DNA from 2 places in the Oceanobacillus sp. FSL K6-2867 genome. Region 2 is predicted to be linked to the other one. Evidence: riboswitches for the same ligand, from Rfam matches in the RefSeq annotation. Region 2 holds a riboswitch; the other holds the start of a gene.
What was found. A riboswitch is a leader RNA that binds a small molecule or an ion and turns the genes downstream of it on or off. The one in region 2 is predicted to bind FMN.

Region 1 (12,408 bases), 2.2 Mb from region 2:
CAAAATGTGACACGATAGACAGCGAGAATAGATTGACACTACCCCTTTATTTGCCTAGAATTAAAATGATGTCTATTGATAATTTGCAGGGGGAACATTTTAATGCAATCTACAGAAAAAACAACAATTAAACAAGCTTTAAATGAACGTGAAGGTTTTCACGTCTGGTGGAGACTTTTGCGCCCACATACACTAACTGCCTCCTTTGTCCCAGTTTTTGTCGGAACGATGATCGCTTTTAATGAAGGTGCGATCGACTGGCTTTTATTTTTAGCAATGCTTATTGCGTCCTTACTCATACAAGCCGCAACAAATATGTTTAATGAATACTACGATTTTGTGCGCGGATTAGATAATGACAATTCTGTTGGTATTGGCGGTACAATTGTTCGTGATGGAATTGCACCGAAAAAAATACGCAATTTAGCTTTTACCTTTTATGCGATATCCATTCTAATCGGGATTTATATTTGCTTCGCCTCAAGCTGGTGGATTGCAGTTATTGGTTTAATATGTATGGCTTTCGGTTATTTATATACAGGAGGACCTATCCCAATATCCTATACACCATTCGGTGAATTATTTTCTGGTGTACTTATGGGAACGGTAATTATCGGAATTACCTATTTCATCCAAACTGGCACAGTATCATCTTCTATGATTTGGATTTCAATTCCCATTACGATTTTGATCGGAAGCATTAATTTTTCCAATAATATTCGTGATCGAGACGGCGATAAGCTTGGTGGCAGAAAAACCATTGCAGTTCTGGTCGGCAGAGAAAAGTCTATTACATTGCTTGCTGTATTAATGCTTGTGGCATATGGCATTACAGCATTGCTCATTATTATTGACATTTTACCATTGTGGTCATTATTAACATTTTTAAGTGGCTTTAAGGCACGTGAAGCTATACGTAATTTCCGCGGAAAACAGACAGCAATTGAAATGATGCCTGCAATGGCAGCTACTGCGAAAACAAACACCATTTATGGACTTTTACTTGGAATTTCACTGCTTCTTGCAGAACTCATCTAGCTTATGCCGGTATCATCACATCCATAGAAAGGAAGGGTGTATATGAGTAATCCACTTAGCAAAGAGAAATTAAGCTATTTTAAAAAAATGTTATTACAGCTTAAAAAAGAAACCATTGAAGAAATTCAAGCCGAAAATAATGCTGGTCCAAATGAATCCGTTCAAGAGTTGGCAAGTTATGATAATCACCCAGCAGACATGGGGACAGAGCAGTTCGAACAGCAGCGCGACGCCGGATTCGATTTAATGCGGAGAGACCGTCTTCAGGAAATAAATGATGCACTGGATCGGATTGAAGATGGAACATATGGAATTAGTGAAAAGTCAGGAAAACCGATTCCCGTTGAACGATTAGAGGCTGTGCCTACTGCACGGAATCTGGTCGAGGAAGAATAACTATCCCTTTAAAGGCAGACACAGTAAAAAGCTCAGAAAATTTTATTTCTGAGCCTTTTCCGTTTGCTGCTTTCATTTCTCCCCAAATTAACAAACAGGTCAACCGATGTATACACTCTCACATGTACCAGCTGCTGGCTCATAAAAACAATGGAGTTTAAACTGTCCAGAAAAAGGCTGGCCATACCATGTTGGTGGACATGGAGCATATGGATTGAAATACCAAAGTGCAAATTTTGCCGGATGGTCTCTCCAAAACCTTAAATTCTGTTCGGCTAATCTCCTTTCTGATTCTCTTGCTCGCTGATAAAACATATTCCCTTTTTGAACAGCTTCAAATGAATAATTTCCGCCTTGCACATGAAAAATAACATCTTCAACGTTTCGCAAATCAGCAAAATCCGTACAATCTGCTACAACACGGTTAACAATGACATTACCTACATAGAGCATCCCTTGCTTTCCTTCACCTTCAGCCTCTGCTCTCATCATCCTTGCCATTAAGTCAACGTCTGCATCCCGGTAAGCAATTCTTGCCATTTTACCACCTCTAGAATACAGTATGAAAGAATGCTTGTATTAATGTCATTGTTTAGAAAATGTTTTTAACAAACCATCCCAACGTATTTTATTAAAATATACTTTCAATTGCTTGTGATCCAATACTGTTAACATAATGATTGCTTTTTAGTGAATAATATAGATATTACACATTATATTTAGGAGGTTTAATATGCCACAGGAACAACAAGCTAATAAGACATTGCGTTCTAGTACAAAGCCAGGATTTGCCGGAACCGATGCTGAAAAAGTAAAACAAGAAATTCAAAAGGATTTAAACGAGGGACAAGGTGCAATGACGGCCCGCCAGGCGGGAGCAATGAGAGATTAAGGCTCGAGCATAGCTAATAAAAAAGCTAACCTCTTTGATAGAGATTAGCTTTTATTGTTTATATAAATTTTGCTTGCTGCTGTTTAATCCAGCTATGCATTTTTATAAATAATGGTACAAATAATAGTGCGACGATAATACCTTTTATGATGTTAAATGGCAGCACACCTGCTAGAACGGCGGTCCACTTTACTTGCATTGTCATTTCGCCCCATCCCATAAACCAACCATATGCAGGAAGAATGACAAAGTAATTTAATACACTCATTCCGACTGCCATAATTAATGTCCCTGTAACTAATCCAGAAACAACACTTTTAACACCTTTATATTTATGATACAGAATGGAAACCGGTCCAACAAACATAACTCCTGCAAGGAAGTTCGCTGCAACACCAATTGGATCTCCTGCACCTGAAACCGCTAAATAAAGTAAATTTTTCACTGCTACAACAACTACACCGGCAAGTGGTGAGAAAATAAGTGAAGCCATTAATGCTGGCACATCACTAAAATCAATTTTTAAATAAGGTGGTAAAAATGGCAGTGGGAAATTCAAGAAAAATAACAAAAGTGAAATTGTCCCTAGTAAAGCTAAAATAATAAGTTTTAATAAATTTGATGATTGCTTGCTATTGTTACGCATCATCTATTCCCCCTTCATCTCTTATCGATTCCATTCTCGTGATGAAGGATACTAGCCTAACTGACACAAAAACCCTAAAGCATAAAGGGGCTTTAGGGGTTAATTAATTGATAGTCAAATACGGCGCGAAATGCACCAAATCCGGCTCGATATCTTCTCCCATCCAGACTGTAACTGTCGGTCCTGGATTCGCACCAGGTCAACCACATAGCAATTAGCTTTGCAGTTCGCGGACTTAAAGCATCTCTGCTTATTACCGCCGGTCGGGAATTTCACCCTGCCCCGAAGATTGGAATCGATTATTTAATTGTTAAATTTATTATACACTATTTTTCTCTCAATGCAAGATAAAAACTCGTAATTAAATGAATGTCAAATTATAAGATATTTTATTATGTGAAACTTTATTGATGATTTGAATGCGTTGGTACCTTTGACGTTTGGACAAGCAACCATAGAAAAATGCAGGGACCAAAGCCCCCGCATTTTACTTATTCTGCATTAATAAATAACTTTCCTTCTGCTTGTTCGCGTGTTTCATTACCAAAAGCGTCTACTACTTTTACTTCTATGACTGCTCCTTCAGCAACAACACTGCTTGTTGCTGTCCAGTAGCCTTCATAATGTCCTTCAGCAGTTTCCATCATTGGAAGCTCTGTTGCATTTTTCGTTGTATTTGTTAGTGGCATATGGATAAAATATGTTGCTTTTAATCCTGGCTCACTATCAAATTCAAACTTCACGCTCTCACCAGCTTTGACATGGACATCTTCTGTCGGCGTTAGATTTTCAAGTTCAGGAGCTGTAAAGTCAACCGCAATTGGAACGGACTCAGTTGTTGTATTTCCAGCTGAATCTCCTGCTGCAACTTCGATTGTGTTTTCACCTTCATCAAGTAAAATTCGCTTCGAATAGCTTCCATCCTTAACCGACGCTTCCTGACCATTCACTTCAACAAATTCAAGATTTTCATCAGCTACCGTTCCTTCTACTGTTACACTTTCACGATTCACCTTATCGCCATCAGCCGGCGTATCAATTGTTAATTCAGGTGCTTCTGTATCCAAAGTTACGGTAATGGCTTCGGATTCTCCAACTTGGACATCATCAAGCAATGATACTGCTTGGAATTCATTTTCACCCTCCGTTAATTCTATCGGCAAAGCGAACGTACCGTCTTCACCAATTTCAGCAGTGCCTGCTTCTTCCCCATTATTCAGCAATTGAACGGTGGTTGTTTCAGAAGCAGTACCTTCCACTGTTAATTCGGGTTCATTTGTAATGAAATCTTCCTCTGGTGAGGTAATAACTGGGTTTTCTACACCATATGCTACACGCGCACGAATCATATAGTTTCCTTCTGCAGCAGGAGATGGTGACCATGCTCCGCCAACATATTGATAGCTGCGCTCTGCATTTGGTCCACTTTCATCGGTAGCAAGCCCTGGTACATTTGGATTTGCTCCAGTTTGAATATAAACCATATAGAAATCGCCATCAACCTGGATTGCATGTTCAGATAAATCAACTACTGTCCATTCATCCAGACTTCTAATTGCTTCAGCATCTACTGGTCCGGCTATTCTTTCACCTGGTGTTCCATCTGGTCCGCTGGCATCCCATACTTCAACTGCAAATTCTGTTCCACCTGGGCTTGGCCAATCCGTATCATGGAATTGGAATACACCTTCTGTAACAAGTGCAGTTTCTTGACCTTCAGGCAATGACATTTTCACACCCCAGCCATTTCCTGCATCATAAAAGGCACGGGCATTCTCTGCAGTTCCATCATCATAGCCAATTTCTCCACCTGGAACAGTATAAAATGGCTCTAGTTCTACATTGATTTCTGCATCTGATTCACTAAGGTCAACTTCAACTTCTTTTCCGTGATATCCAGCAGCTAAGACTTTTAACGTATAGGTGCCTTCATACGCAGCAAGTGTATAGCTGCCTGAACTGTCTGTTTCTACCGGAGCAATATTTGCATCCTCAACTATCAGAACGGTTGCCCCTTCCACTGCTTCTCCAGTGTTTTCATCCGTGATTGTACCGCTGACCGTGTGTTGATCAATTTCTTCCAAGGTAAAGTTTGCTGTGGCTGTATTGTCATTCTCAATTGTTACGGATTGTTCCTCCGAATGAAAACCATATGCTTCGGCAACCACTGTGAAATCACCAGCTCCATGAAGCAGTGAATAGTTTCCAGTTGCGGGATCGGTGTTGACTGTGCGCCCACTCTCAAGCACACTTACTTGTGCTCCTAATGGAAGCAATGTCGGATGAATCGATTCATCTTCAATCCCTGCACTTTTTTTCTTTGATTTTTTTGGTTTTATTTTATTCGGATTTACCTTTTCTTTTTTCAATGAATCTTTATCTGTTTTTGCCTTACCTGCCGCTTTTCCTTTAGCGGGAACAACTTCGAGTGATGCACTGCTGCTGTTTGATGTATCAGCTAATGTGACATCATCAATATACCAGCCGTCTCGCTGCACACTGCCATCCGTCGTAAGATTAAACGCAATATAGACACGATCGCCACTATATTCGGACAGATCAATTTCAGCAGCTTCCCACCCATCAGAAGTATTGGTAATACGTGCTAATTGTGTCCATTCTTCCTGATCAGTGGAAATAAATACATGTCCAAAATCCCAGTTATTTTCAATATTATACCATTGATTAAATTGAAGATAGGAATCTCCATCTGGCAAATCAATCGGCGGCATCATTAGTGTTCCATTTTCGTTATTGTTATAAGTTCCTTCTGGGTTCGTTGCATATACATACTCTCCAGAAGCAGCTTCTTCGGGTCCTGAAGACGGTACACCTCTTTCCCAGCTGCTATTGTCTCCAAAAGTCGTCCAGCCTGCTGGAGCTGTTTCAAAATCTGCAGCATAACCTACTGTAATTCCTGGCAAAACCGCTACCTCATAGTTATCACTTGTTACTTCGTTATTACCGAAGTCATTTATGACTATCTGATAGGTAAACGAATCACCAGTAATTGCTTCTCCGGGAATAGTCGCTGCATATTCTCCAGATTTATAGTCACCTGAGACACGACTCGCTTCTACAGATTCTCCATCACCATACACCACTTCAACTGATGCAACACTAATATTATCGGAAACATTAATTGCAAGATCTAAATTCATTCCTGCATATGTTTCACTTGGTCCCTCGTGTTCAAAAGTCGGTGCTTCTGTGTCTTCACCCTCTTTCGCAACTTGTCCTTCCAACGATCCAAGTCCAGTTACGACTGAGGACACAGCATCATACGCATTAACTAAACCATAGCCATACCCCATATTTGGTGAGTCTTGAAATGTGCCGTCAGTTAATGGTGTTGTGGTTTGCATTAGAATTTCTTCTAGCTCGTCCACTGACAAGCTCGTATCTGCCTGAATTAATAAAGCTGCGACTGCAGATACAGCCGGACCTGCCATCGAGGTTCCATTCCAGCCACCTTCATATCCACTGCCTGGAACAGTTGAACGTATATTAACACCAGGAGCAGAAATATCCGGTTTTATATCACCTTCATATGGTGAAGGACCTTGTAATGAAAAGTTTGCTAAAGCATCATTTACGTCTGTCGCTCCTGTTGCAAATGATTCAGGATAGTTTGCTGGCGTTGCAATTGATCCTGGACCACCAGGGTTAAATAATGTTGTATTCCCTGCAGAAAACTCTGGAAAAATTTCAGCAGCTCTCCAAGCAACAACCACATCACGATACCATTCATCAAGACCTGGTCCACCACCCCAAGAGTTATTGACAACATCAGGAGCCATACTTGCATCTCCGTTTGGAGCTAAAATCCATTCTGCTGCATCCAGTAAATCGACATCGGTTCCGCCTGCTGCCGTAAATGCTTTAACAGCAATCCACTGTGCACCTGGCGCAACACCTACCTGATTGGATCCATCTGGCTCACTGCCTACCATTGTTCCAGTTACATGTGTACCATGCCCTTCATCATCATAGGGAACTTCTTCATTTGCTGTAGCATCGTACCAGCTGTACGTATGGTCTGCATCACCCGTTGCAGCATTATAACCTCGATACTTATTCTGTAACCCAGGGTGATCCCACTGTACGCCCGTATCGATACTAGCTACAACAACACCACTTCCATCAAATCCCATATCCCAAACTGCTGGAGCACCAACACGCTCGACATTCCACTCCACGTTTGCAATTTCAGATTTAGGTGTCTCTGCATCCTTTGTAACGGTCGTATACAGCTCTCGCGTTTCATTTGGAAGGATTTTTTCTACTTCTGTAAATGTTGCTATTTTCTCTGCAACTTTCTTTGTCGCTGTAACTGCTATTCCATTAACAATATGATACGTCTTAATATTCTCTGCGTTACCATTCTCTATTTCCTGCTCTAGATAAGCTTTTACATTTTGCTGTGAACTGAGTGCAGTTGCTTTCAACTCAGAAATCACTGCTGATCGGCTAATGTGCTCTACTTTCTGTGCAGATAGATTTGCTTTCGCAGCAGTAGATTTCGCTTCGGAAGCAGCTTTTTCTACTTCTGCCGTTTCATTGAATTTCACAAGAAACGTCTGTTTTTCATCATCTTTAAATCCTGTTAACAGCCGTTCACTTACCTTTGCTTCTGCAACCTTATTGGAATCATTTAGCGAATAATGCGGTTTGCTTTGTGACTCAGCTAAAGTCACACCAGGTGCAATTAAAGAAAATGCCATTAAAAAAGTTGCTGCAATACTGAAAGTCTTTATCTGCCGCTTTTTCTTTGTTCTCAAAACTTTTCCTCCTCTCCATTTTCGAACAATCCACTTGCATAAGCTTTCAAAAAATCATCTGCCCTCCTTTACAAAAAAACTTGTCGATCCCCTTCAATTTCCGATGATTGTAGAATCTCGTTGTTAATGTCAGTATAGTAGATAGATAGAATGATTTTTGTCGATTATTGTCAATATTAATCCAAATTTTCACAATTGAATAATTAGTACCAATTTTTCCTAATTCATGTCAATTACAATACACTCTATTTTTATCACTTAGCTAAGTAAGCCTTTAATATAAAAGGTTTTTCAAAGAAAAGATTGTCTTATTAGACACGTTTTTATATGAAAAATAAATCTAATTTACTATGTATTAGGAGAAAAATAAAATATTTTTTTCGATAAAGCGGAAAACAGGGACCATACGCTAGATAAAAAGACGTGATAAGGGGTATATTGGAATAGCTATTTAATAATGTGTAGGACTTTTTAAACCCAAGCAAAAAAAAAGGCGGCAGCCCCTTATATTGAGGGTGCCGGACCTATTATAGACAGCTGTATTTTTTACTTTCAGCTAAAATTCAACCTTCTAATGGATTTAGACTCTCTTCTCCCGTCATATCAGCAATCATTGTTACAATTAATTCAATTTCCTGTTCAATGTCCTGTATACTCGCTGTTTCAACAGGGGAATGCATGTACCTCAATGGCAGTGACACTAAGGAAATTGGTACACCTTTACCGGTAAGTCGCATTTTATCTGCATCTGTTCCTGTCATGCGTGGTGTTAACTCATACTGCACATCCATATTTAATTTCTTCGCTGTTTTTTCCAGCAGCCGATTAATCTTAATGTTAATTGGTGCCCCTTTTGCAAAAACAGGTCCTCCCCCTAATGTTACATCTCCGTGCTTATTTTTATTAACACCAGGATAATCTGTTGCAAATGTCACATCACAGGCAATTGCCATTGTCGGTTCAATGCCAGCAGCAGCAAAATATGCACCACCCATATTCGTTTCTTCATTTACCGTGCTTGCCGCGTAAACGCCAACGTTAATGTTTTTTTCGGAAAGCTGTCTCATAACTTCTGCAACAATAAATGCACCAGTTCGATTATCCAAGCCGCGTCCAGCAATATAGCGATCCATTAAAATCTCTGGTTCTGTTTTATATACACAGAGATCTCCGATTTGTACGGACTTTGCGGCTTCTTCTTTAGACTTATAGCCACAATCAATAAACAAATCCGATAGTTCAAAGTCATTTTTCAATCCGCCATGATGCTGTGCATTCACACCGATAACACCTGTAACGTTACCTTTATACCCAAGTACAGTTACACGCATGCCGACTGCTGCCTTTGGATTAATACCGCCCATTTTATCAAAATGCAAATAACCATTCTCGTCAATCCGGTTAACAACAAGCGCAATCTCATCACAATGGCCTGCAAGCAAAATTTTAAAAGGTGCATCTGGATTTAATACACCAATAGCATTTCCAGCGTTATCAGTAAGTATTTCATCGGCAAAATCCTTCACATAGTTTATCCATTTCTTCTGAATCTCCATTTCCATACTTGATGGAGATGGTGTGTTTAATAATTCCATTAAAAATTGCTGATTTATTTGTGTCATCCTTACTTCCTCCTCAGGCTATTCATCCAATTAATTTCCATGATAGCAAAATTTTAACTAAAGAGCACATTTGTTTACGTAACTCCATTTTAGCCTTACAATTTAACTCAATACGTATTCGTTAAAAAAGTTTCAAGCGGTGGATAAAAAGTACTGAGGCCGGCTAATTGTGCAGAATCCCAGTATTGCAATAACTCGCCATTTGAAAGCCGACACAAACATGCCCTGTGGGTCGAAGGTAGTGTTGCTACCCTTATCAGAATAGCATTTGACATTTAGGTAGTCAGTCAGAGGTTCTGTAGTTTATGCGTCATTTTTATTTGACTTTTTGAACAACATTTATAAGGAGTGATTTCGAATGCATCTAAATCAATGGTTTGAAAAAGGTATGAATCCAGACGCTTATATTGAATCAATGGAAAAAAACAAAGAAGATTTGCTGCATATTTATGACCATTTTTCCTTACCTGCTGATGACGCATTTTTTAATAAAATTCATGAAAAAAACCTGCGCGTCATTGTTTTGACAGAGGATTGGTGTGGTGACGCCATGCTGAATATCCCGATTTTATTAAAGCTATCCGAAGCTGCAAACATGCAGGTTCAGATGCTCTTGCGTGATCAAAATTTAGAATTAATGGATCAATATTTAACAAACGGCAAAGCACGCTCTATTCCTATTTTTATATTTATGAATGAAAATGGAGAAGAAATCGCAAAATGGGGCCCGCGTGCCGAAGAGCTCCAACAATTTGTCGACCATTCTCGAGCTTCTCTGCCACCGCAGGATGCAGAAGATTACGATGAAAAGGCTAAGGAAATGTATCTGTTTATATCAAAGTCATACCGTGATAATCATGACTTTTGGATTGCCGTGTATAACAGTTTAAAGAAAGCCTTAAAAAACACATAGACTCTAATGGGGCGAGTACAGACGAAGTATAAATATCGTCTGTACTTGTTTTTTACCTATGTTGAATAACACTACCCTCTTAGCTCATACTAAACTGTAAATCCATTTCGCTTTTAGGTGATGCTATGAGTATTCGCTTTATTAAATATATATATTTTCGTTTACCGACTGCTGTTAAGCTGCTGATTACTGTTTTTTTACTAATGACTTTCTTCGGAACTGTGATTCATTTATTTGAACCATCACAATTCCCCACAATATTTGATGGCATTTGGTGGGCTTTTGTTACAGGCGCAACAGTCGGCTACGGTGATTATATCCCCCTAACCCCAGCCGGTAGAATCATTGCCATACTATTGATTCTGACTGGTGGCGGTTTGATCGCCTTTTATATTACTTCTTTATCTAGTGCAACGGTCAAACATGAGCAGGATCTTGAAAGTGGAAGACTTCCATTCAAAGGGAGCAATCACTTCATCTTTATCGGTTGGAATGAGCGCACCAAACAATTAATTCATATCGCCTCTAAAAACTACCCAGCAACACGAATCGTTCTCATTGACCGAACACTGCGCCAGCTAACCTTCCAGGAATATCCTGTCCATTTTATTCATGGAGATGCAAGCGAAGACGCAATATTAGAGAAGGCTAATATTAAATATGCTGCCTGCGTTCTAATTACTTCAGAATTAAATAAAAGCGAACGACAAGCAGACAATTATACGATCCTGTCAACAATTGCAATCCGTGGCAATAATAATCAGATACCAATCGTTGCCGAAATTTTGTCCAAGATACAAATTGAAAATGCTTTACGAGCTGGTGCAACAACTATTATCCGCTCAAATGAGTTTATGAGTGGTTTGTTTTTTCATGAGTTAAGCCATGCAAAAACCGCTACTCCTTTTGAGGATATCATACAGCTGTTGACACAACAGCAATTTGCTCATTTACAGCTGCCTAGTGAATTGGATGGAAAATCTTTCTTGCATGTTTCCAATCAGCTATTACAGCAAGGTTATTTGACACTTGGATATATTCGAGATGAAAAATATTATATACATCCTAACGCAAACCACACTTTACTGGGAAATGACATATTAATCTCTATCACATGCTGGTAACAGCTTCTATCATTTTTTAAGTATTTTTTTGCTAGAATTAATAATTTGTGCTATAATCGTATATTGTGTAAAAAGAAACGAATTTATATATAGGAGTTGTTCAGCATGACAAGCAAATTTGAAGCTGGTCAAATTATAGACGGAAAAGTTACAGGTATACAGCCATATGGAGCATTTGTTGCTTTAGATGAAGAGAATCAAGGGTTAGTCCACATTTCAGAAATCACACATGGTTATGTAAAAGATATCAATGAGCATTTAACTGTTGGTGATGATGTAAAAGTTAAAGTAATGAACGTGGACGAAGCGAATAACAAAGTATCCCTTTCTATCCGTGCTACAGAAGAAGCACCTAAAAAGCAGCCTGCGAAAGAGAAAAAAGCACAACCTACTTTCCAACAAGACAATGATTCAGCAGGATTCAACACACTTAAAGAAAAGCTTCAAGAGTGGATTGATCAATCAGCAAAGAAATAAAAAACTTTTAGCATACACAGCAAAGTCCTATACTTTCGTTGTGTATGTTTTTTTATAGTCATATTCAGGTTGCATCATTCTTGCTTTCACCATGCTAATCAATTAAAGTTAAGATATGCAGAAGATTGCAATTAAAGGAGGATGACGATGTCACACGTTTCATTTACCTATGATAAAGCTCTTAAATTTTTCGACCAACACGAAGTTGATTACTTAAGCCCATTTGTAGAATCAGCACATCATATGCTGCACGAAAAAACTGGCCCGGGTAACGATTTTCTTGGCTGGGTTGATTTACCGGAAAACTATGATAAGGAAGAATATGCGCGTATAAAGAAAAGCGCAGAAAAAATCAAAAATGATTCTGACGTATTACTTGTAATTGGTATTGGCGGGTCATACCTTGGTGCTCGCGCAGCATTAGAGATGCTCAACCATTCCTTTCAAAACCTGCTTACAAAAGAGGATCGTAAAGCACCGCAAATTATCTTTGTTGGCCATCATTTAAGCTCCACTTAT
Region 2 (12,408 bases):
TACAATATTTTTAAAATGGATTGCAGTTTTGCCGATTCGTTTTGCGAATGTTTGCTGCAGCTCTTGCTTTTCATTATCTGTTAATTCACGCACAGAATAGACCGTTGCATCTGCAATTCCCTTTGCATCGTTCACTAATTGAATAAAGTTTTCAATAATGGAGGAAACAGCTGCGATGCGGCGACGTTCAACAAGCAATTTGATTGTATTGACAACATCTGCTTGCATGCCCTGAAATACATCTGTAACCAGTTGTTTCTTTTTCTCATTATTGACTTTAGGATGCATTAAGAATGTATTAATTTGCTTGTTTTGATTAAATACTTCTTGGATAACGGAAAATTCTTTTTCAAGCTGATCCAATGTGTTTTTTTCTAGTCCAAGTTGGAAAAGAGCATCTGCATAACGTTTAGCTACAACAACTTCACTCATCGCTCTTCTCCTACCTCTTTAATGTAATCATTGATCAATTTCTCTTGATCTTGTGCACTAATTTCCTTTTCGATTACTTTACTTGCAATAAGCACGGATAAGGATGCAACTTTATCTTGAAGTGCTTGTAATGCTCTTTCCTTCTCATTTTGAATGTCAGCTTGAGCTGCCTGAATAAGACGGTCTGCTTCTTTACGCGCAGCTTCCACGATATCCTGCTCCTGTCTTACTCCTGCCGCCTTTGCGTCCTCGATCATTTTTTGAGCTTCTTCTCGAACTTGGTTAAGCTGTGCTGCTGCCTCCTTTGAAGCTTTTTCAGCTTCTAAGCGGCTTTTTTCAGCTGCTTCAATTTCTCCAGCTACATACTCCTCCCGCTTTTCCATCATGTTCATGAGAGGACCCCAAGCGAATTTCTTTAATAATGCCAGTAACACGATGAAGAAGAATAATTGTACGAGCATGTCTCCTACTCTTAGTCCCCCAACACCAGCTCCGATTGTCATAAGGTCAATGTATGAATGCACTGATTTCACTCCTTTCAACGTGACATCTTATCTTTATATTGCGGTTATTCATTTTATTTTCAAATCACTCGAAAGTTACATAAAGGAATGGCGAAGATTCTATAGTAACGAACTTCGCCATTATGTTTTTTTAATAAAAAATACAATTACATGAAGATAGCCATAAATGCGATAACTGCTGCGATGATTGGAACAGCCTCTACTAGAGCTACCCCGATAAACATTGTACCTTGAAGTTGTCCTCTTAATTCTGGTTGACGTGCGATTCCCTCTACTGTTTTACTAACGATTAAACCGTTACCAACACCTGCACCAAGTGCTGCAAGGCCGATTGCGATTGCTGCTGCTAAAAGTCCCATTTTATAACTTCCTCCTTTTTATAGTAAACCTAATATTTAATAATTTATTTAATGGTCACTGCTCACTTTATGAGACATGTATACCATTGTCAACATAACAAATACATAAACTTGAATTGTACCAATGAAGAGTTTGAAGCCCATCCAAGCAAGTGTTGGCAATGCTGCTCCTAAAAATCCAAATACAGATGATGCTGCTAGCCCAATCAATAGACTTAACAAGATTTCCCCTGCATAAATGTTACCAAATAGACGAAGACCCAACGTTAATGTGTTGGTAAACTCCTCGATAATTTTAAATGGCAGCATGAAAGGTACTGGGCTGACATACCCTTTGAAATATTCTTTGGTTCCTCGTACTTTAATTCCATAGTAATGGGTTAATACGATAACTATACCTGATAGTGTTAATGTTAATGTTGCATCTGCGGTTGGTGATTTCCACCATAAGTCATGACCGACTACTCCGACGGTTGCAACACCTGCTAGGTTACTGACAAGGATGTAAAAAATCAGCGTTAATCCTAACGGAAGAAACACCTTCCCTGTTTTCCAGTCCATTGTGTCGTTGATAATTCCTTTTACAAATTCAACTACCCATTCCATGAAGTTTTGCATCCCGGTTGGCCTCATCTGCAGTTTGCGGCTTGCCCACACACAGAAAACAAAGACAATTAGCGACACAACTGCAATCATGAGGACATTAGATAAGTTAAAGTCAAGCCAGGAAATCCCCAAGACGTCTTCGACTATTGGAGCTGTATGATCCAAGATTATCCCCCCTTTACACTACTTAATTAAAAATCCATTCATACTACCCCTGTGCTGCTGGTTTATTTGACATTATTTTTTCGTTGGGAAATGATTCGAAAAGCAACATCAATTCCTAATATGATGTATGAAGATACGAGACCAAAAACTAGGGCAATAATATGAAAGGTTTCATTAAATCGAAGTGCGATCAAAACGGAAAGTACTGTTGCGGCAAGTCTTGAGATTGTTCCCAATCCCCCGCGTACCTTTCCTTTTTCAATAACCGCTTTTCCCAGCGCTTTTGTTTTATGCTGCAATAACCATAAATTGTAAAAACTTACGGCACTTCCTAACAATAACCCATTAAAAATCTGAGGATACGACGAGAATCCCGCACCAATTACGAAAATTGCAAGAAGAAAGAGCATCCATTTAAGCTGCCTTGTTACCATTAAATCATATTCAGACGTCATTTACTCTACTCTCCTAAACACTCAAACGATATGGTGGATGTCCTCTTTACAAAATAAAGGCTGAAAACACAGGTGCATCCGCTTCCAAACGAATTTGTTCATCATTCGCTGGTTTTGCTATTTTCAGTCATTATTTCTAATATGGGTCTTGTTTACAGCCAAATCCACTGGCACTGTAATACTTATGTAACAGAAGTTGCTGATGGGAAGTTTTCTCTGCTATTTTTTATGTCAACGATGCAAAAAGATGATGCATCAGTCTACAAAATACTTGCAGATTAGATAAAAATACACCTTCCCCCACAATTAGCAAGTTTACAACAGCTTGACTATTATTGTCAATTGGGACACTGAGAAAAATTGCAATTTTTAAAGAGTTTATAAAATTGCCTTCGTCAAAGGAATATGTGGCAGTTTTATGTCTTTAAATTACAATTAAGCGACCTGACTTTCATTATAAATGAAAGTCAGGTCGTTTAATGTGACATTTTTGTGAATTCCCTTGATTTTTTTCTGTTTTTTTGTCTCCTATGAACAATGGATTATTCTATATATACAATAGTTGGACTGCTTTCATACGTGCCCTCCTCCAAAAATACCGTTATTACAGCTAAATAATAACCTGTATCACCAGCGTCTTTTTTACTTATTTCACCCTCATGTTCTCCTTCTATTACATTTTCCATTTTTATTAGCTTTCTTCTGAAAACAAGGCTCTCAGGATCATATAGATCAACTTCAACCCGCCTTGCAGCCTCTGTGAGGTATATTCGGTATTCATATGCTTCTTCAGAGAGAGTCTTCACCGCAAACTCAAACCCTGCCGTTTTTGGCTGATTAGCAGTTTGATTCACAAAAATATATGGTAGGTTGTATTGTTCATCTTGAGACGTTAATTTTATCCATCCTTGGTGTACACCTTCCTCCATTCGTGCTGTTGTTATACTAAGTTCAATTGGAATTGTCTTTTTTTGATTCGCTCCGATTGTAAAGGACATTGGAAGCTTCCAGTAAACACCGTTCTCTTGCTTTGGATAATCAAAAGTAAATGTCTGTGCATCCTCTGACATATTTTCAATCGTTAATGCAAATTTACTTGTTTCTCTATAACCGTTTATTCTCCCAAAGTTGAGTTGTGGATTGTGAATAATTGTTTTTGATTCAATCGCTTTTTCCGGCTGAACTATCCCCATTCCTTGAATGGTAGGTGAGAGAATTTTTTCTTTTCCAATTACATGTGCAGTTGTTTTTAAAGCACCAAAGATTTGCTCTGTCGTCCAACCTGGATGTGCTTCTTTTATTAATGCAATTGCACCTGTGACATGTGGTGCAGCCATGCTCGTTCCATCAAGTTGCTGATAACCTCCTGGAACGGTACTCAAAATATTTGTTCCAGGTGCTACAATGTCTGGCTTAATATTCCAATTTATTGTAACAGGTCCTCTGGAGCTGAATGAGGCTATTGTACGTTCATCATTGCGATACGCTGTTTCCAAATAAATACGTTTTTGAGCAAGCTGCTCCTTCAGCCATAAACCATCTTCCATAGCAATAGATACAACAGGTATATTTATCGGATTTTCTTCATTTTGCACAGATCCTTGAAAGTTTCCTTTTTCTTTATTATAAATTACAACGGCAACCGCTCCTTTTTCTTCAGCACGTTTTGCCATTTCATAGAAAGGTATTTCCCCACGTTTCATAACTGCGATATGACCATTCATTGATGCACTTTCTGCTGTCCCATCTGCAATTGGATAGTCCTTTGTCAAATTCCAGGGTGCTGAGCCGGCCATTTCCGTAATCTGGAATGTTCGGCCTGCCATTGGTTCATAAAGTGAAGGCGTTTTTTTCGAAGGGGTTGACGCACCAATAGACAATGCTTTGTCAGCAGTTGCTGGCGCGCCAACCGTCCAGTCTTCAGGACCACTATTACCATTCGCGATAACCACTGGCACACCTAGCTCTGCAGCACGATTAACCGCTACACTTGTTGGGAAATCCGGGACATTCACATCGTTTCCCAGGGATAAATTGATAACATCTACTCCATCTTCAATCGCCTTCTCCATTGCAGCGATAACTTGTATAGATGTTCCTGCACCGCCAGGGCCAAGTGCCCGATATGCGTAAATCTCTGCATCTGGTGCGACTCCCTCCAGTTCTCCGTCAGCTGCAATAATTCCCGCCACATGTGTACCGTGCGATGTCGGTACGCCCTGCTCTGGTATTGTCTCCATTGGGTCTTCATCAAGATCAACGAGGTCATATCCGCCCCTGTAATTTTTCTGCAGATCCGGATGATTATGGTCAATTCCAGTATCGATAACCCCAACCTTTATCCCTTTTCCAGTGAATGAAGTCGTATTTAAATCAGAGGGAATTACCTGACCTTCTGTTTCAGCCTGTTTATTTGGAAGCGCCTTATATTGCTGTACCGAATGTATGCTTTGAACAAAAGGAAGTGCTTCTATTTTTTGCAAGTTTGAAGGCACTCCCTGCAATGCAATTCCATTGAACAATCGGCTATAAACTGCAATAACCTCGATAAATGGATGATATGTTTCCAAATACTCTTTATGTACCTCTGGATCCCCTTCTACTTCGATGATGATAGATTCCATTTCTTCTTTCGCCTGAAGTTCTTGTGGGTATGGAATAAATAGAAGTAAAAGCAATAAAAAGGTGCCAAAAATCCGCATAGGTGCCCGCTCCCTTTTTTAGCAATAGCATTTGAAATAAATTACGTTCTTATACATTTGCTTTGATTACGTCAGACTTATTAATTTTTTGCCTTGCTTTTATAATTGAACTAATGGTATACTGTTTTCAAAATTCAATACGCATATTCCTTCGGGGTCGGGTGAAATTCCCAACCGACGGTGATGAAGCATAGCTTCTAAGTCCGTGACCCGTGCGGTTTTTATAGGGCATAACCTATAAACCAAGCGGTGGATCTGGTGCAAAACCAGAACCGACAGTTAAAGTCTGGATGGGAGAAGGAATTTTAGGTAGGCACGCTAATTGTAATGCTTTTGGCGAGTGCTGTTATTTGTATACTTTTCATATAAATGACCAGGTGCTCTTTTGATGTATTACATAATCTTTTCCATTGCTTACTATTAAAATTCTAATCACAAGCCTCTGAGGAAACTCAGGGGCTTTTTCATTTCCTCCAGCTCGAGCGTCAATCAACTTGCAAGACTTCTTTGCTTCCATACGTTGCTGACCGAGTGCTTCCAAAGGATGCGATTTCTATATGAAAGGAAGTGAGTTACGTGTTTACAGGATTAATTGAGGAAAAAGGTGTCGTAAAGAAAATGCTGAAGGTTTCCGATCAGGCTGTCCAAATGACTATTGGCTCCAGCAAGGTAATTGATGATGTTGCGATTGGTGACAGTATTGCTGTTAATGGCATTTGCCTAACAGTAACTAGTTATACCTCCAATAGCTTCCAGGTGGATGCTATGCCAGAAACAATAAAATCTACTTCTTTGCAAGCTTTAAAACCTGGTTCTGAAGTAAATCTGGAACGGGCGATGGCAGCAAATGGAAGATTTGGCGGGCACTTTGTATCTGGTCATGTTGATGGAACAGGTCAAATTGTCCATGTGTACCAGAAAGAAAATGCTATTTATTACGATATCGAAATATCTGAATCTCTTATTCCATTTTTAATGCATAAAGGTTCCATAACAGTTGATGGAATTAGTTTGACACTTTTCGAAGTAAAACAAAATCAATTCACCATCTCCCTTATTCCCCACACTGCAGCAGAAACCATTCTTGGTGAAAAAGGTAAAGGGGATATCGTGAATATCGAATGCGACATGCTTGCAAAATATGTTCGAAATATGCTCAATAGTCAAAGCATGAAGCAGGAGTCAGGAATCAGTCCAGATTTTCTAGAAAAAAATGGATTCATATAGGAGGTAAAATAATCATGCATACCATTGAAGAAGCAATTACTGATTTAAAGCTTGGAAAACCAATTATTGTTGTCGATGACGAAAATCGAGAAAATGAAGGTGACTTTGTTGCTTTATCTGAAAAAGTGACACCTGAATTGATTAATTTCCTGATTACACATGGAAAAGGTCTCGTATGTGTTTCTCTGCCACCAGAACACGTGAAAAATATCGGGCTGTTACCAATGGTCGATCAGAACACGGATCCATATGGCACTGCTTTTACAGTATCTGTTGACCACAAAAATACTACTACTGGGATTAGTGCAGCAGAAAGAGCAAACACTATTCTGGCTTTAACCGATCCTCACGCACATATTAGTGATTTCAAACAACCAGGTCATATGTTTCCGCTTATCGCAAAGGATGGTGGCGTGTTAACTCGCCCCGGACATACAGAAGCAGCTGTTGATTTAGCACTTCTGAGTGGAGCATTTCCATCAGGTGTTATCTGTGAAATCATTAAGGACGACGGTACAATGGCACGACAACCTGACCTTGAGATCATGGCTGAAAAATTTGATCTAAAGATCATCTCAATAGCAGATTTAATTGTCTATCGCAATACAAATAAAAAAATGATTATTCATTCGTAAAGGAGAAAGAAGAATATGGGAAAAGTATATGAAGGAAACGTAGTTGGTACAGATTTAAAAATCGGAATTGTGGTTGCCCGCTTTAATGAATTTATAACATCAAAACTATTGGATGGTGCACACGATGCTCTGAAAAGACATGGTGTTGCCGAGGATAATATTGATATTGCATGGGTTCCAGGCGCATTTGAAATTCCATTAATTACACAGAAGATGGCAGCACTTAATAAATATGACGCTATTATCACATTGGGAACGGTGATTCGCGGATCTACTCCACATTTTGATTATGTTTGTAATGAAGTCGCTAAAGGTGTTGCAAATGTTTCGTTTCAAACAAGCAAGCCAATCATCTTCGGTGTCTTGACAACAGAATCGATTGAACAAGCAATTGAACGTGCTGGGACAAAAGCAGGAAATAAAGGCGCTGAATCAGCTATTTCTGCTATTGAAATGGCAAATATGGTGAAGCTGCTGGAGGACTAACCTGGAAATAACTCAGAGCAGCAAATTCATAGAGTTGTTTATTGTAAACTGTTTATTTAAGCTGAATCGCTTTTAGCTGAGAAATTTATTTTTAGCATTATACAAATTTGAAAGCTTCTATCTCTATTTTAGGGATAGAAGCTTCATTTTGTTATTTATCAAGGATACTTATTTTGTACCGAATAAACGGTCGCCTGCATCTCCAAGTCCTGGGACGATGTAGCCATGATTATCTAACTTTTCATCCATAGCTGCTAAATAAATATCAACGTCTGGATGTTCTTTCTTAATAACTTCAACGCCTTCTGGTGCCGCGATTATACACATGAGACGAATATTTTTTGCGCCACGCTTCTTCAATGAATGAATTGCATCATTTGCTGAACCACCTGTTGCAAGCATTGGATCAATTACAATCAGCTCACGCTCATTAATATCCGAAGGTAATTTAATATAGTATTCCACAGGCTTTAATGTTTCTGGATCACGGTATAGGCCAACATGTCCAACTTTTGCTGCAGGAATAAGCTTGCGCACCCCATCAACCATTCCTATGCCAGCACGTAAAATTGGAACAAGTCCAATTTTCTTCCCAGCTAATGTTTTCGATTTTGCAGTAGTTACTGGTGTCTCCACTTCTACTTCTTGCAATGGTAAATCCCTTGTAATTTCAAAAGCCATTAGCATCGCAACTTCATCAACAAGTTCGCGGAATTCTTTTGTTCCTGTGTTCTTATCTCTTATGTACGTTAATTTATGTTGAATTAACGGATGATCAAATACAAAAACATTTCCCAATTGTAGATCACTCCTTCAGATTAGTTATATCTTTAAAATTGTACTGAAAAATAACCGAGCTTTCAAGTTTAGTTTTATTCTTGTTATAAAATCGTAAAAAGGATACCCCTAAATCGGAGTACCCTTTTCTATTTTAGGCATATTGTGTATATAATGGGAACTTTTCTGTTAAGTCAATCACTCGTTTTGCAGCTTCTTCTAATACTGCTTCATCTTCATAATTTTTTAACGTTAACGAAATAATGGCAGCAATTTCTTTCATTTCTTCTTCACCAAAACCTCTAGATGTTACAGCTGCAGTACCAATACGTACCCCACTTGTTACAAATGGACTTTCCGTATCAAATGGAATTGTATTTTTATTTGTTGTAATTCCAATATCGTCAAGAGCCTTTTCAGCAACTTTTCCAGTTAGGTTAAGTGGTGTTACATCCAACAATAGTAAATGATTATCTGTTCCGCCTGAGACAATGCGAATTCCTTCTTCAGTCAGTGCTTCACCAAGAATCTTTGCATTTCTCGTAATGTTAGCAGCATACTCTTTGAATTCATCCGATAAGGCTTCTTTAAAGGACACTGCTTTTGCAGCTATAATGTGCATTAACGGACCGCCTTGGATACCCGGGAAGATCGATTTATCAATTTGCTTCGCATATTCTTCTTTACATAAGATCATTCCACCACGAGGGCCACGTAATGTTTTATGTGTTGTTGTCGTAACAAAGTCAGCATATGGAACAGGATTTTGGTGGAGTCCAGCAGCAACCAGACCTGCAATATGAGCCATATCCACCATTAAGTAAGCACCTACAGCATCTGCAATCTCACGGAATTTCGCAAAATTAATATGACGTGAATAAGCACTCGCACCAGCAACAATTAATTTTGGCTTTACTTCTTGTGCTTTTGCTAAAACAGCCTCATAATCTATTTTTTCCGTTTCTTTATCGACACCGTAGTCAACAAAATTATAAAGCTTTCCACTGAAGTTAACAGGACTTCCATGTGTTAAATGGCCACCATGGTTCAGATTCATTCCAAGTACTGTATCACCCGGCTCTAGAATGGAGAAGTACACACCCATATTCGCCTGTGCTCCAGAGTGCGGCTGAACATTAACATGTTCTGCGCCAAAAAGCTGTTTTGCACGATCGCGAGCTAAATCCTCTGCAACGTCAACATGCTCACAACCGCCGTAATAGCGTTTATGCGGATAACCTTCCGCATATTTATTCGTTAATACAGAGCCCATTGCTTCCATTACAGCTTCAGAAACGAAGTTTTCAGATGCGATCAGTTCGATCTTGTCCTGCTGGCGCTTTTTCTCCGCTTGAATTGCTTCATATATTTCCAAATCCGCTTGTTTAACATGTTCCATAATTATAGCCTCCTATGTATAAGAATATTTTTAAAATTTATTATAGGGAAGTGGATTCTCCCATTAATAACTTATTTGCAACTCTCATTTAATCTGGTATTCTCATAATTTGCTCGGTGACCACCGATTAGTTTTGGACGGGTTCGTGCTGCAGTAATTCGTGCGTCTCCAATAAATTTTTCTCTAAACCGAAGTGGAACAGCTACATGCTTTAAATGCATTCCAATCATCGTTTCTCCAATATCTAACCCTGCATGTGCACGAACTGCTTCCACAACAACAGGATCCTTCATGTGTTTATATGCATAAGAAGCCATCGATCCTCCTGCTGCGGGAATGGGAATAACGGCGACCTCTTCCAGCTGGTAGGCTTTAGCAGCTTCTTTTTCAACGACAAGGGCCCGGTTCAGATGTTCACAGCATTGAAATACAAGATGAATACCAGTCTGTTGCTGTAATGCTTGCAGTTGTTTAAAAATAACCGCCGCGATTTGTTCGCTGCCAGATGTTCCAATATGTTTTCCGGCAACTTCACTTGTCGAACAGCCAACTACAAATAATTCTTCTCTTCGCAAATAATCTGTTTCCAACCACTGCGTTACAATGGATGTCATATCTTGCTGTATACTTTCATATGCCATTTATTCTTCACCTTCCATCGGTTTATGTCAAGCATCAAAGGACCCATATTAACAGCCCAAAAATGAAGTTCACCCAATTCTAATTGTACAAAGAATATTACCGTATGACCACCAAAAAGTGATTAAAAAACCTGGAACTGATTAATTTGTTTGTTTAAACGTTGCGCCTGCTCTTCCATCTTTTGGGCTAACTGGTCTACTTGTTCCATTGTTGATACTTGTTCTTGAATCGCTGCATTTACTTCTTCTGTTCCTGCTGATGTTTCCTCAGCAATTGCAGCAACTTCCTGTGACTGTCTTACCGTATCTTGAATCGATTCCAATTGCTTATCGACAAGACTTGTAATCATATCGATTTCCGATGCCACATCAGTCACCGAACCTGACATCTGCTCAATTATTCTGTTTGTGCCCGCTCCATTTTCCGCTTCTTTTTTTGCATAAATAACGTTATCGTTTATTTTCCCAACCACAAGGTTAACATCTTCTTGAATTGCTTCTATTAAACTGGAAATACGATGAACTGCTTGAGCACTTTGATCAGCTAGCTTGCGGATTTCCTCTGCAACAACAGCAAATCCTCTTCCATGCTCGCCGGCACGTGCTGCTTCAATCGATGCATTTAATGCCAATAGATTCGTTTGTTCTGCGATTTCCCCTACCATCGTTATAATTGATTCAACTTGTATCGCATTTTGCTTTAGATGATCAACGTCTTTTAATGAAAGCTCTTGATCATCTGCTAATTTTTGAATACCTTTTACAAGCTGGTTCACAACAATTTTACTTTCGTTTAAAGTTTCCAGCATTTCACTGGATTTCACTTTTGATTGCTCTGCTTTTTCTTGCACCTTTTTAGCTAACTCCGTAGCAACCTCTACAGCCTCTGCCGTATTCTGGATTGCTTCTGAGGAATTCTCCGCACCTCTAGAAATTTCATAGATCGAAGTGCCTATAGCAGCGGAATGCTGTGCCGCCGAATGAGAGGCTTCTTTCATCTGTAAAACCGTCACATTCGTACTTTCAAAATGCTTATCAATGTTATGTACCATTTCGTTCAGATTGTTCAGCATTGTATCCACCGCAATGGAAAGATCGCGTATTTCGTCATTTGACTTAGGAATATGTACTTCTTGATTTAAATTTCCTTTCGCGGCTTCTGATGCGACCTTTTCTAAACTTTCCATTGGCTTTGTAATTACCCGTGCTGCAGAAAATGCCAGGATACCAGACCATATAACACCAAGCAGCAAAATGATAATCGTATACCATTCGATTGAGATAGACCAATAAGCTTGTACAAAATCATATAATACATAAATGAATAGCGCACTGAATGTATAAGTTATAATGGCCAAAATGGTCGTAAAGATTACGAGTTTTAAACGTAAACTAAACTTATAGCTTTTCTCCATACCGTCTCCTCCGACTACTTCTTTATTTTTTTAATAAGCAGGTCGATATGTTTTTCCAGCTCGTCCAACGTCTCCCGATAGATGCCTAAGCTACCTCCAAACGGATCAGAGATATCATAATTAATTAAGTTGGCTTCTAGCCCTCGAATCCTCGCCAATTCATGACTTAGATACTTCTTCAACTGCTGTTCAAACTCTGACTTGTTCATGTTCTTCTCATTTTTCTGGATAAACAGGGCGCGTTTTTCTTCTAAATCCGCATATGCTTTTTGTAATTCCTGCCATACTTGTTTATCGGCTTCTGACACGTATTCCTTTAGCGTATAAAAATTATTCTGATAATCCGGATAATCAATGATCAACGTTTGCTTGTGTCCGGTAGTCATCGTAAGTACAATATCCGCCCAAGCAAGTAATTCTTCAGTAACTGGTTGTGACCTGTGCTCGCACTGGATTCCGCGTTCCTGCAGAGACCGAATCGCAAATGCATTGGCATGAAGATTATCGCTTGCAAAAATTCCAGCAGATTGAGTGCTGGCTTCGGGCATTTTATCCTTTAACAAAGCTTCCGCCATTGGACTTCTG

Region 1: it holds a riboswitch for FMN, as region 2 does, so the genes downstream of both, NSQ77_RS02320 (ECF transporter S component) here and ribE (riboflavin synthase) in region 2, are expected to answer to the same signal.

The regions. Positions count from the first base shown of each region.
Region 1 is NZ_CP150144.1:505,227-517,634, forward strand. Features, by position in the region: gene NSQ77_RS02300 (1,4-dihydroxy-2-naphthoate polyprenyltransferase) at 103-1,038, shown strand; gene NSQ77_RS02305 (hypothetical protein) at 1,081-1,434, shown strand; gene NSQ77_RS02310 (cell wall hydrolase) at 1,534-1,974, opposite strand; gene NSQ77_RS02315 (hypothetical protein) at 2,168-2,326, shown strand; gene NSQ77_RS02320 (ECF transporter S component) at 2,385-2,972, opposite strand; FMN riboswitch at 3,120-3,266, opposite strand; gene NSQ77_RS02325 (S8 family serine peptidase) at 3,464-7,753, opposite strand; gene NSQ77_RS02330 (M20/M25/M40 family metallo-hydrolase) at 8,317-9,375, opposite strand; gene NSQ77_RS02335 (thioredoxin family protein) at 9,734-10,288, shown strand; gene NSQ77_RS02340 (potassium channel family protein) at 10,414-11,412, shown strand; gene yugI (S1 domain-containing post-transcriptional regulator GSP13) at 11,518-11,889, shown strand; gene NSQ77_RS02350 (glucose-6-phosphate isomerase) at 12,037-12,408, shown strand, end outside.
Region 2 is NZ_CP150144.1:2,713,684-2,726,091, reverse strand. Features, by position in the region: gene NSQ77_RS13325 (F0F1 ATP synthase subunit delta) at 1-432, opposite strand, end outside; gene atpF (F0F1 ATP synthase subunit B) at 429-956, opposite strand; gene atpE (F0F1 ATP synthase subunit C) at 1,103-1,315, opposite strand; gene atpB (F0F1 ATP synthase subunit A) at 1,364-2,086, opposite strand; gene NSQ77_RS13305 (ATP synthase subunit I) at 2,149-2,541, opposite strand; gene NSQ77_RS13300 (S8 family serine peptidase) at 3,084-5,243, opposite strand; FMN riboswitch at 5,387-5,549, shown strand; gene ribE (riboflavin synthase) at 5,820-6,470, shown strand; partial or broken gene ribB (3,4-dihydroxy-2-butanone-4-phosphate synthase) at 6,482-7,093, shown strand; gene ribE (6,7-dimethyl-8-ribityllumazine synthase) at 7,121-7,591, shown strand; gene upp (uracil phosphoribosyltransferase) at 7,760-8,389, opposite strand; gene glyA (serine hydroxymethyltransferase) at 8,523-9,767, opposite strand; gene NSQ77_RS13270 (TIGR01440 family protein) at 9,839-10,408, opposite strand; gene NSQ77_RS13265 (HAMP domain-containing methyl-accepting chemotaxis protein) at 10,531-11,823, opposite strand; gene NSQ77_RS13260 (low molecular weight protein arginine phosphatase) at 11,838-12,408, opposite strand, start outside.